DNA from 2 places in the Bacillus sp. GW823-FHT06B01 genome. Region 1 is predicted to be linked to the other one. Evidence: riboswitches for the same ligand, from Rfam matches in the RefSeq annotation. Region 1 holds a riboswitch; the other holds the start of a gene.

Region 1 (6,796 bases):
GATGTTGCCTCAGACTCAGATTTAGCTGAATCAAAGAAAATGACCTCAAACGCACTTTTCCCAGCGTTATTACCATCACTTTTCACCTGAATATATTTATCTGTATACCATAAGATACTAATTGGTAGTAATATGAATAGAAATGTTAAAACTCGGACGAAAATATGATTCATTTTAAACTTTTCTTTTTTCTCTTTATTTCTATGAATTTCACTACGCGGCGGTAAACTTTCTTTTTCTTCCACTCGCTCAACTTCTAATTCCTCTTCGAAATCAGGAATTCGTTTTCTCATGTTGTTCACCACCACCTTACATTTATTTTCTTAATTGGAGTCCCATTATAAAATCAACAAGAAAGTGTGCAAAGATTGTTATAAACAAATTTCCTGTCCATTCAAACACATAACCAAAGACAAAACTAATGAAACAGACGAAACAAAACAAAAATGGCTTTGTTATATACCGAATATGTAACACTGCAAATACTAAACTCGCTATTACAATTCCAAAGTGCGTCTGCACTACACCTCTAAATAAAAATTCTTCTGCAAAGCCGATAATGAACGTAATAACGAGTAGGTGCATAACTGACATTCCTTGAAACATCTTATCGTTAATACCACCATCATCAAACCAAGACTCTGGAAATACTCGCATTGCAACATAATCTAATAACACAATACCAATCGCCAACAAGCCACCTATTATAAGTATAGACACCGGTTCCCACTTCCACAGACTATACACCGATTTTATATCTCGGAATAATACATATGCTAGTAAACAACCGATACCGATAATAATGAACTGTGTGATATACAGATTCAGCCTTATTTCTTTCGGACTCATATCTTCAATATTATGCCTTTGAATGTTCATCATTCCCCCATCTTTTCTAGACCGAAAAGCTTTTGTAACTCTGTTTCCCAATTATAGTCGAAATCCGATTGTTCCGCTTGTCTTTTTTTATAATCTGTTTTTGTAATACCACAATAGTCACAGCAATTTTTCAACTCGTTCTCTTTTCTATAACCGAACTGTTGTAACAAATATTCACGCCTACATTCTTTCACTTGTATCCACGACTTCATGTTTTCTAGCTCACTATATTTATTACGTAGCCTTATTTCTACTTCAGCTATTAATCTGTTCATAATTTCATCTGACAAGCTCTCTAATTTTAATTTTCGCTGTTGTATGATTCCAAGCTGTTCAAGGTGATAGCGGATGAAACGCCAATATTGTTCATTAAATCTTGCTGCATTATAACAAATTTCTTCTACCTCTTCTATTGGTAATTCTTTCGTTTGAAACATTCTTTCTTGTAGTAAAGAGAATAAAAATTGTATTTGCGACTGACTTGGCAATTCATCTTCAATTATCGAAATTGGTAAATCGTGATCTAACGGACTACATAGTAAGATAGCTATACTCGGTTCACCATCTCTTCCAGCTCTTCCGATTTCTTGTAAATAGGAAGCTATATTAGTCGGATAATGAAAATGAATAATATAGCTCGTATTCGACTTATTTACTCCCATACCAAAAGCACTTGTACATATTACAAGCTGCAACTGGTCATTCATAAACTGCTGTTGAATTAACATACGCTCTTCATGTTCCATACCACCATGATAAAAAGCGACACCAGTCACGCCTCTTCCTCTTAAATACTCCGTTAAACGTTCTGTCCACGCTCTGCTTGAACAATATACAATCCCTGGCCCTTGTAAATACATCACCTGGTTCAAAAGCGCTTCTTTCTTCTCTTCTATCGTCTCCACAAATTGTACTTCCATCGCAATATTTGGACGATCAATAGAGTATACATGCTGCGTCACTTTCTTCAAATCTAAACTCTCTGCTATATCTCGGAGTACATCTTTTGTCGCTGTTGCCGTTAATGCTAGCACCGTAGGAGACCCGATATTTTCAATGACTACATTTAGTTTTTTATAGTCTGGCCTAAAATCATAACCCCATTGTGAAATACAATGAGCCTCATCCACAACAAATAATGAAATATGAACTTTCTTCAATTCTCTTATTAACACTTCCGACTGCAACATCTCTGGTGAAACAAAAATAAATTTATATGAAGCTAATTTTTTCATCGCTTCTCTTTTTTCATGTAATGTCCGAAAACTATTAAATGCTATTACTCGGTTTTTCACAACATACTTTAATTGTGTAACTTGATCTTCCATCAAAGATAATAATGGTGATACAACAAGCACGGTTCCTTCTTGCATTAGCCCTGGAAGTTGATAGCACATAGACTTCCCTCTTCCAGTCGGGAGCATTGCTATAACATCTTTTCCTTCTAATAAATCTGTAATGACCCCTTTTTGCCCTGTACGAAATTCAGAATATCCAAACCATCTATATAAATATTCCTCAAGCTTCATTTATACCCTCCATCCGCGCCAATACAAGACGAACTTCAAAATAAGAAATACCCTCTCCAACCGCTTGTTTCAACTCACGCAACTTACGTGTTTGTAATGCCTCAATTACTTTTGTTACTTTATCTATTTTGTCTTTTTCCATAAACATCTCGATTGAAAACTCTTTTTCCCGCAAAGCAATTTCAACAAAATGATCTTCTATCGTTGCAACCTTTAAATTTCTAATTGTCGCTATTTCATCTAAAGAGCGTCCTTGTCTCCAAAAATTATATGTTTTTTTCGTTGATAAACTAAATAAATCAGCTCTCTCATTTGGATAAGAGATAATCTCAGCTAATAGCGGAAATTCATTTTCTTTATCGTGAACTTCTTGTATAAAGAAGTGAATTGTACCCCAAAATAAAAAATACACCCGGAATATATCTTGTTTCGTAATTTCCGCTAATTGCTGCAATGTACAACCGATACGTTCATATCCTGTTAATCTATATGTTACAATCGTCGCTTCTACCACATCACCTTTTCCTAAAAGATTATGTATTTCTTTCCATAATCTTTTAGCCAATTCACTTCGCCTATATGGTATACCTGTTAAAAAACGTTTTACCCACATCATTATTTCTGTATCTTGTTGAATGGGAATAAACTTCGTATTATTCTGTTGTAAATTAGATATAGTTTGAATAATTAATGATAATCGTTTCCAAAATGTTTCACCTAATTCACCATAGTGTAAACCATGTAAATGCGCAGGAAAAGCATACACTTCCTCCCATGTATGTAACTGCATTTTACCTTTAGATGTTAACAAATATGTATTTTCATGTATTTCTCGAATCAAATCTGCTTGCAACAACTTTGCAACTTCACGATCATAGTCTGTTCTATTTAACGATTTATATATTCCAAACAAAAATGAAATTCGGAACATATTTCCATCTTGTAACGTTTGCGAAGATCGTTTTCCTTTTAATAAATAATAAATAGAAGAAACGGTCCTTTCACCATTCAATTGTTTTAAACAATACAATAAAGTATATTGTAGTTGCATTACCGCTTCCACCTTTCAATCTAGCTTAATTACTTTTTAGTATGATTGCACTTACTCATTAAACTTATCATATCGGCACTATGCACTTGTATATAGTATATTGTACCAAACGAAATAACATTTACGTATTTTGAAAATCTTATGACATAATGCAAAAATTAGTTGACACTCTAATTGATAAGGATTATCATTATAATTTTATGTTGAAAAGTTTTAAAAACCGTTTTACAATAAGGTTATAATTTTTATGGCGAGCTTTTCACATACATATTATCAGGAGGGAAAAAAGATGGCAAAATATACAATCGTTGATAAAGATACTTGTATCGCATGTGGTGCTTGCGGCGCTGCTGCACCAGACATTTATGATTATGATGATGAAGGTATTGCATTTGTAACGTTAGACGATAACCAAGGTATCGTTGAAATTCCAGATGTATTAATTGAAGATATGATGGATGCATTCGAAGGTTGTCCAACTGACTCAATTAAAGTTGCTGATGAATCATTTGATGGCGACTCTTTAAAATTCGAATAGTCTTTTATTAACTTCAAAAAATATCCCTCATTCATATGAGGGATATTTTTTGTTTTCTATTTTCATTCTACTTAATAAAAAACCACTAGTAGTTCCATACTACTAATGGTTTTATTTTATATTTTATGCATTTTTCATTTTTGCAAACACCCATACTTTCAGGCGTGAGAATAACGCTACAAATACAATTGTCACAACAATTCCTTTAATCAAATTAAATGGTAAGATTGCCGTTACAACCGTTGTTCTTATAGCCTCGCTAGACATAGCTGGTGAATTTAAAAACCAAGTGTAAGCTGGGAATATAATGATGTAATTTAATACACTCATAATGAGCGCCATTGTAATTGTCCCTAGCATTAATCCTGTCGTTAAACTCTTAACAGTACGATACTTTCTAAATAAGAAAGCTGCCGGTCCAATAAATAAACATCCTGCAATAAAGTTAGCAATTTCTCCAACTGGCACTCCCGTTAAACTCCCTTGAATCCCGTAATGTAAAATATTCTTTATCGCCTCTACAATTATCCCTGCAACTGGCCCGAAAATAATTGCCGCAATTAGAGCTGGTACATCACTAAAATCAATTTTTAAAAATGGCGGAAGCCCTGGAAACGGGAAATCCAACATCATCAGTAAATATGCAATACTACTTAGCATCGCTACACTCACCATCTGCACTACACTGTTTTTTTGTTTCATCTTTCTCTCTCCTTTTCCATCGATCATCTCATGGAAAGTGGAAAGGTTCTGCTATGCCTACTTTTTCATAGAACGAAAAAACCCTTTGTGTTTTACACAAAGGGAGAATTTAAGGCACATCAAACAGACGTTCAAATCCATATCTTTTTTGAACGCTTGAACCTCCATCTTCTCCCATCCAGACTATACTGTCGGCTTTGGAATCACACCAAATCCTGCCTTAACGGCTCGCGGGCTTAGAACAAAATCACATATAGTTCATCACCGCCGGTCGGGATTTTCACCCTGCCCCGAAGATAGACCGATATTCTATTTTCCACTTTATTATACAACAACATAATCGTATTGTGAACAAAAAAAGTGTAACTTATTAAAAATAAGTTATTAATTTTATATAATTAAAACCAATTACTATATTTTACAATACACCCCAGATTTTTTAGTATTCGGCATTTCCCCTATGAATCCCCTAGTCATATATAATGAAAAGTGATAAGATGTTGAATTGTTAAGATAAGAACATTTTCTGGATTATGGAGGAAATGTCATGAAAAAAGAAAAGAGACACTCTATTCGAGAAGCAATGAAAAAAAACTTAAGAAAAGAATACTTTTACTTAAAAAAAGAATTACTTTTCTACTGTCCAATTGATTTAGGCACATTCTCAAGCGAGACATACTATGCTGCTTTCGATGAAGATGGCATCAGTATTTATCAGTATGATAAAAAAACAGAGAGTAAATTAAAACTGTGTGAGCGTCACCCATGGAAGAGTTGGAATAAAGTGAAGGTGGATCATTATTTGACAACTTCTCAATTTATTTTTCAAGGTGAGCGAAACTGGATATTATCCCTTTTCCAAAAAGGAAAAGAAGCTCAAAAAATAATTGAAGAGCACACATCTTTACAAACTGAAGTTGTTTCCCGTTCTTTCTTAAAAAAACTTCCAGGGTTCCGTTCTAATGCACCGTTGAATAAATACATCGGCAGCATTTGCTACACTGCACTTATTGCATTTTTATTAAAATGGATGATTCCATTTCAAGCACCACAAATCGCCCTGTACTCCATTTCAATCGGTTGTATGCTTCTTGGTTTACTTTGTTTGACAATCGGTTTAATTGAACCGACTATTGTACTATTTCGAACGAACGAAAAAACAAGAACGAAAGTATTTTACTTATATAGCTACTTAGCTATTTCTGGATTTATATGTGTCTTTATTTTTTGGTAAAAAAAAGAGCTAGTTTAACTAGCTCTTTTTTTACTTTACGTATAATTGTTGATTTGGATAAATCCGATCTTGCTGCAGTCCATTTTTATCTTTAACTTCCTTAACTGACATACTAAATTTCCGTGCAATACTAACTAAAGTGTCCCCTTTTTGGACGACATATAAGGATGAGGACACAACCTCATTTCTCTGTTCATTTAGAACAAGCAATGGATTCATCGCATTCTTTTTCGCCATCGTCCATCTTCCTTGATGAACTTCTAAATGTAAGTGTGCACCTCTCGATTCTCCTGTATTTCCTACTTCTCCAATTATTTCTCCTTTTGAAATATAATCCCCTTGAACTACATATCTCTTATTTAAATGCGCATACACAGCCTCATATTCTCCATGTTTAATAAATACAACGTTTCCATAACTACTTGAATAATAAGACTTTGTTACCTTACCTTCTTGAATAGCTGCCACAGGCGTGCCAATCGGTGCTGCTATATCTATACCGTAGTGTTTTCCATGCCTTGTCCCAAAATAATCACTTATCTGCCCTTCAACAGGCCATGTCCATTGATTTCCCTCTGCGTACACATGTAATTGAGATAAAAACAATACCGTCAATAACATGATGCTACATTTTAACACTTTCATATACATCCTCCGTTTTCTAATTAACACCATACCTTCTCTATTTTGGTATATTACAGAAAAAAGTATACAAAAAAAGAAAGTGAATCACTCCACTTCCTTCTCTTTTTTATCACGAAAAACGATTGCACTGCGATTATACTCCACATCTTTTACTTGTAATCGAGCGTTTATTACTCTAGCTACCGCAAACAAATAATCAGATAATCTATTTACATACT
Region 2 (6,796 bases), on a different contig from region 1:
TATCACGCTTTATTTATGCATATAACAAAAGAGGGGAAGAGATGAAATGAAACAAGTACAAACAAAAAGGGATTGGAAAAAACTTGCACATGACGTAGTAGAAGAGAAAATGATTACGAAAGAGGATGCAATTACAATATTAGAAGCTGATGATACAGAAGTGTTAGAAATTATGAATGCAGCTTACATCATTCGCCATCATCACTTTGGTAAGAAAGTAAAATTGAATATGATTATTAATACGAAATCTGGATTATGTCCTGAAGATTGCGGATATTGTTCACAGTCTATTATTTCAGAGGCGCCGATTGATAAATATGCATGGCTAACGCAGGAAAAGATTGTAGAAGGAGCACACGAAGCAATTCGCCGTAAAGCGGGTACATATTGTATTGTAGCATCTGGTCGTCGCCCGACGGATAAAGAGGTGAATCACGTAATTGGAGCAGTTAAGGAGATTCGTGAAACGACAGATTTGAAGATTTGTTGTTGTTTAGGTTTCTTAAACGAAGATCAAGCAGGACGTTTAGCAGAAGCGGGTGTACATCGTTATAACCACAACTTAAATACACATGCAAATAATTACGAAAGTATTTGCTCCACTCATACGTATGACGATCGTGTTGATACAGTTCAAAAAGCGAAACAAGCAGGCATTTCACCATGCTCTGGGGCAATTTTTGGAATGGGGGAGACAATAGAAGAACGTGCTGAAATTGCATTTGAATTACAACGTATAGATGCAGATTCAATTCCATGTAATTTCCTTGTTGCTGTAAAGGGTACGCCGCTTGAAGGACAAAAAGAATTAACGCCGATAGAATGTTTAAAAGTACTGGCGATGATGCGTTTTGTAAACCCAACGAAAGAAATTCGTATTTCAGGAGGACGTGAAATCAATTTACGCTCTGTGCAGCCAATCGGTTTATTTGCAGCAAATTCTATTTTTGTTGGAGATTACTTAACGACAGCTGGACAAGAACCGACTGCAGACTGGGGTATGATTGAAGATTTAGGGTTTGAGATTGAAGAATGTGCATTATAAGATAGATAAAAAGCAAACTTGTAAAAGAGTTTGCTTTTTTTGTAAATAAAATGTAATAAATAGTTGTGAAAGCTTGATACTATTGGTTTTTGAGCGAAAAAAAGAATTTTGGTGGACGAATTTTCCAGGCCCCAATTGTACATAGTAAATATGTAATTTATATTGGGTTGGAGGATTTTACATGCACAAATATATATTAGCGATTATGACTTGTCTAATTTTACTAAAAGCAATAAGTGCTGATCCAGTTAAGGCTGCCGAAAATCCTGAACAAAAAGAAATGCAACAACGAATTGAACAACATTTTCGAACGAAAGCTGAACATTTTGGATTGAAAACAGAAGGGAAAGATTTAAAGGAAGTGCGAAAAGAAATTACTATTATAGAAGAAGCGAAGAAAAGAGAGAATGTATGGAGAACAGCACAAACGCTTCGTATACAAACAGAAGGAAAAACAATGGATGAATTAATAAAAGATGTACGGAAAAAAGTGAAAAAATAAAAAAGAGGCCGCAGCCTCTTTTTTATTTTTTATGCCCATTGTTTTGATAAATGAGCCATTTCAATCGCAGCAACGGCGGATTCATAGCCTTTATTACCTGCTTTCGTGCCCGCGCGTTCAATCGCTTGCTCGATCGTTTCAGTCGTTAATACACCGAAAATAACTGGGATGTCTGTTTGTAGTGATAAAGATGCAACTCCTTTTGCTACTTCATTACAAACGTAATCGTAATGTGTTGTAGCACCACGAATGACAGTACCTAACGTAATTACAGCATCATACTTTCCGCTATTAGCCATCTTTTTAGCGATTAAAGGAATTTCGAATGCGCCAGGAACCCAAGCAACATCGATATCAGTTTCTTCTATACCGTGACGCTTTAATCCATCTAAAGCTCCGCCGAGTAACTTACTTGTAATAAATTCATTAAAACGTCCAACAACAACCCCAACTTTTAATCCTGTACCAACTAAATGACCTTCGAATACCATAATAAATCTCTCCCTTAATTATAAGTTTAGTAAATGTCCTAATTTGTTTACTTTTGTTTGTAAATACGTTTTATTCTCTTCTTTTGTTGGCATTTGCAATGGTACACGCTCGATTACTTCTAAATCGTAACCTTGTAAGCCAGCAATTTTTCGTGGATTATTCGTTAATAATCGTAAATGTTGTAAACCTAAATCTTTTAAAATTTGAGCGCCAATACCGTAATCACGCAAATCAGCTGGGAACCCAAGTTTTTCGTTTGCTTCTACAGTATCGAATCCTTCTTCTTGTAACTTATAAGCGCGAAGCTTATTAAGAAGGCCGATGCCTCGTCCTTCTTGTCTCATATAAAGAAGAACGCCTTTTCCTTCACGTTCAATTTGAGCAAGTGCAGCATGGAGTTGTGGTCCGCAATCACAGCGACATGAGCCAAATACATCTCCTGTTAAGCACTCTGAATGAACGCGTACAAGTACAGGCTCTCCTGTTGAAATATCACCTTTTACGAGTGCGATATGCTCTTTCGTATCTAATGAATTAGAATAGCCAATTGCATGGAAAGTACCGAAATCTGTAGGTAATGTAATTTCCACTTCTCGCGTCACTAGTGTTTCATGGTGGCGGCGATAAGCAATTAAATCTTCTATTGTAATCATTTTTATATCAAATTGTTTTGCGCACTGTAGTAAATCAGGTACGCGAGCCATCGTACCGTCCTCATTAATAATCTCACAAATGACTCCAGCTGGTTCTGCTCCGCAAAGCTGTGCTAAATCGACGGCGGCCTCTGTATGACCAGCTCGGCGTAGGACACCGCCTTCTTTCGCGATTAATGGAAAGATATGTCCAGGACGATTGAAATCAGCACCTTTTGATGCAGGGTTTAATAATTCTTGTATCGTAGTCGCCCGTTCGTGAGCGCTAATCCCTGTTGTTGTAGAAACATGATCAATACTCACTGTAAATGCAGTATGATGCGAATCTGTATTATGAGCTACCATTGGTTCTAATTGTAGACGTTCTGCGTATTCTTCCGTAATCGGTACACAAACGAGACCACGCCCATGTGTAATCATAAAGTTAATCGTTTCTGGCGTAATATACTCTGCTAAAGCGATAAAGTCGCCTTCATTTTCACGGTTTTCATCATCGCATACGATAACGACTTTTCCTTGTTTTAAATCTTCTAGAGCTTCTTCAATACGATGAAACATAATGCTTCCCCCTTATAGAAATCCATTTTCTTGTAAAAAGCTTTCGCTCATTGAACCTGTTCGTTTTACAGGTTTAGAAATAAAGCGTTCGATATATTTACCGATCATGTCACACTCAATGTTTACGATGTCACCGGCATTCTTTTCTCCGATAACAGATTCACTTACTGTGTGCGGGATGAGTGAGATTGTGATGGAAGATTCGTCTATATCAAATATTGTTAAACTCGTTCCATCAACAGCAACGGATCCTTTATGCAAACAATAGCGCAGCAATTCATCAGCAATAGCTATTTTGTAATAGACGGCATTATAGTGTTGTTTTTTGTTTAATATCGTTCCGATGCCATCAATATGTCCTGAAACGAAATGTCCACCGAATCGTCCGTTTGCAGCTATCGCCCGCTCTAAATTTACTTTAGAGTGTTGTTTAAGCATGCGAAGTGATGTTGATTGCATCGTTTCAGGCATTGCGTCCACTGTGAATGAAGTTGTTGTGAAACTCGTTACAGTTAAGCAAATACCGTTAACCGCGATACTATCACCTAAGTGAGCATCTGATAAAATATTATTTGCATGGATCGTTAACTTCATCGCTTCTCCGCTTTGTTGCATGTTTGCAATCGTTCCTAATTCTTCTACAATTCCTGTAAACATTCCGTCACCTCACTTCGGGCATTCGCAACGATTTTTATATCATCACCAATTTGTTTCATCTCTTGAATTTCCAAGGAAAGTGCATCTTGCAATGCTGCGAAACCATTTCCCCCAAATAAAGTAGGGGCATCTTTCCCGCCAATTAATTTGGGGCTTATATAAGTTACAATTTCATTGAGATGCTTTGTTTGTAAGAAGCTTGCGTGAACTGTTTGACCACCTTCAACGAATAGAGAAAGAATTTGCTTCTCTCCAAGAAAGAAAAGGAGGTCCTTGATTTCTATATGTTTTGTTTTCATTTGGAATATAGCTATATTTTCAGATTCATAAGAAGCTATTTTCTCTTTATTTACATCCTTACCGACAATAATCCATGTCGGTGCTAAACCATCTGTTATGACATGAGAAGATGGTGGCGTTCGTAAATGGGTATCTAAAATAACACGAATAGGATTTTTACCCCCGTTAGGAATTCTTGTCGTTAAATGCGGATTATCAGCTATAACTGTATTCACTCCAACGAGAATCGCATCATGTGTATGACGATATTGGTGAACATCAGCTCGTGCTTCTTCACCTGTAATCCACTTACTTTCACCCGTGACAGTTGCTGTTTTTCCATCTAAGCTCATCGCTGTTTTTATTGTTACAAATGGACGTTTCGTTCTCATGTAGTGAAAAAAGAAACGATTTAATAAGGTGGCTTCTGTTTCAAGAATACCGGTAGTTACTTCGATGCCAGCTTCTTCTAATCTCTTTTTTCCAGTACCAGAAACGAGAGGATTGCAATCAAGAGTAGCAATTACAACCCGTTTGACTCCTTTTTTGATGAGCAATTCACAACAAGGTGGTGTTTTTCCAAAATGGCTACACGGTTCAAGTGTTACATAAACGGTAGCTCCTTTTGCTTTTTCACCAGCCATATGAAGAGCGTGAACTTCTGCATGTTCTTCACCAGCACGTAAATGAGCGCCAATACCGACGATGTTTCCTTCTTTTACAACAACAGCACCAACCATAGGATTTGGACTTGTTTGTCCAGATGTCCCTTCTGCTAACTGCAGGGCAATCCTCATATATTCTTGATCTGTCATTCTCTTCACCTCTCCTGAAAAAATCAAAAAACCCCAAGGATTTTATATCCTTGGGGTTTGGGAGACGTGATTTCTAGAAATATAGTTCGAATACGAAAGTACAGGAAAGAAACCTAACGATGATTGGTATTTTTGCATAAGGAAAAAACCTAGCAAAAATATCGAATTTTTCAAACGCTAGTCGTATCTTTTTATTTCAGTATAGAAACATAAGTATACAAAATAAAACATATATAAAGATTCAAAACGAAACTTTATAAATATGCATACTGAAATAAAAGTGTATTCGCTATATAAAATTACTAGAAAACATATCCTTCTCCCATCCAGACTATACTGTCGGCCCTAGAGTTTCACTAGATCCACCGTTTTCGAGTTGAAAACGGGTCACGGACTTAGAAGTTTGCACTTCATCACCGCCGGTTGGGAATTTCACCCGACCCCGAAGGATGTTGTTTGCTCAAATTATAGCACAAAAAAAATAAAAGGCTAGAAAAAAATATTCGAATGTGAAGAATTGTGTGAAAATATATGTAAGTTGGAATGAGGACAAAAGTACGAGGAATGTTGTAAGGAAAAGGGGGACGAGAGTTAATGAAAAGAAAAAACATGCACAAAAAAATGTGCATGTCACATGTGAAATTATTCTGCCTCTGGTGCTCTAACGACAGACTCGAATTTCCCTTTATGCGAAGCATCGCAATAAGGCATATTTTTTGATAAACCACAACGGCATAAAGAAAATGCCGGTTTTGCTGGGAATACATTCCCTTGTGAATCGACTAATTCCACGTCCCCTGTAACGCGAAAAGAGCCATTATCATTTACTTTAATTTGTACTTTCGCCAACGCTATCCCTCCTTCCCAAACGCTTAATTTCATCATATAATTAAGAGAAGTACTTGACAATATAAAGTGAAACTTTAATTAGTGGGGGAGGTATCCCCCCACTAATTATTAGTTGAACCAATCGGGCTTTTAGGGGCAGTTAATCTCCCACCTAACTTCTTTGTTTTAGTTGAGTTTTGAGGTGCTCATTTTACTGCCCGCAAATAGCGGGGTAAAATGAGCACTTTCTTTGGGAGAGAAGAGAGTGTTATAATGTTTTTTATAACTGAATAGAGTAAGGTGACGAGAGATGGATAAACAATTACATACATTACGAAACATTGCAAATGAGCGCACGTGGGCATCATTTTTGAATGATAATCATCCATATAGTTTGTTACATTGGTCCATTGCAGGTGTAGGGCAAGAGGCAAAGGATGTTTGGTTACTTCAAGATGAAGTAACATTTCAAACGACAGAATTTCCAACGTTAGATGATGCAATGCAATGGATTTCTGAAAATATGGAACAAGTTACAGACGTTTTAGCGCAATAAAAAACAGGCTTATGCAAGCCTGTTTTTTGTTTCTTTTACATATGAGTTTAAAAATTGATCAACGGCTGCTTCATACTCTTCTTTATTTTCGTTATAAGAGCAAGCGTGTGCACCGCGTTCTGCAATATAAAGTTGTTTATTGTTTTCTTTTGCTTCATATAGTGCTTTCGTCATATCAGCTAAAATATAATCATCATCTTTACTATGAATAAAGAGGACGGGATTGTTAATATTCTTTATACAATCGATTGGTGAAACTTCGCGAATCGTATAACCGTCACGCACTTTTAAAAAAGCATTTGCTAAAGGTAATAAGGGCCATTTAGGTAAATGGAATTCAACCTTTAAACGGTGTTGTAATTGTCCGTAGAAATCAGAAAAAGGACAATCTGCAATATAGAAATCAGCACC

Evidence for each region. A riboswitch is a leader RNA that binds a small molecule or an ion and turns the genes downstream of it on or off. The one in region 1 is predicted to bind FMN.
Region 2: it holds a riboswitch for FMN, as region 1 does, so the genes downstream of both, ribD (bifunctional diaminohydroxyphosphoribosylaminopyrimidine deaminase/5-amino-6-(5-phosphoribosylamino)uracil reductase RibD) here and AC1Q8N_RS16775 (ECF transporter S component) in region 1, are expected to answer to the same signal.

The regions. Positions count from the first base shown of each region.
Region 1 is NZ_JBXAHR010000003.1:686,267-693,062, reverse strand. It holds gene AC1Q8N_RS16800 (LysM peptidoglycan-binding domain-containing protein) at 1-293, opposite strand, end outside; gene AC1Q8N_RS16795 (CPBP family intramembrane glutamic endopeptidase) at 316-879, opposite strand; gene AC1Q8N_RS16790 (RecQ family ATP-dependent DNA helicase) at 879-2,408, opposite strand; gene AC1Q8N_RS16785 (YpbB family protein) at 2,398-3,459, opposite strand; gene AC1Q8N_RS16780 (ferredoxin) at 3,749-3,997, shown strand; gene AC1Q8N_RS16775 (ECF transporter S component) at 4,121-4,699, opposite strand; FMN riboswitch at 4,862-5,001, opposite strand; gene AC1Q8N_RS16770 (hypothetical protein) at 5,247-5,933, shown strand; gene AC1Q8N_RS16765 (peptidoglycan DD-metalloendopeptidase family protein) at 5,964-6,578, opposite strand; gene AC1Q8N_RS16760 (cob(I)yrinic acid a,c-diamide adenosyltransferase) at 6,663-6,796, opposite strand, start outside.
Region 2 is NZ_JBXAHR010000002.1:717,789-724,584, forward strand. It holds gene bioC (malonyl-ACP O-methyltransferase BioC) at 1-45, shown strand, start outside; gene bioB (biotin synthase) at 47-1,045, shown strand; gene AC1Q8N_RS10830 (hypothetical protein) at 1,227-1,547, shown strand; gene ribH (6,7-dimethyl-8-ribityllumazine synthase) at 1,577-2,038, opposite strand; gene ribBA (bifunctional 3,4-dihydroxy-2-butanone 4-phosphate synthase/GTP cyclohydrolase II) at 2,057-3,250, opposite strand; gene ribE (riboflavin synthase) at 3,263-3,907, opposite strand; gene ribD (bifunctional diaminohydroxyphosphoribosylaminopyrimidine deaminase/5-amino-6-(5-phosphoribosylamino)uracil reductase RibD) at 3,889-5,001, opposite strand; FMN riboswitch at 5,312-5,455, opposite strand; gene AC1Q8N_RS10855 (CDGSH iron-sulfur domain-containing protein) at 5,644-5,850, opposite strand; gene AC1Q8N_RS10860 (DUF2552 family protein) at 6,140-6,385, shown strand; gene AC1Q8N_RS10865 (alpha/beta hydrolase) at 6,395-6,796, opposite strand, start outside.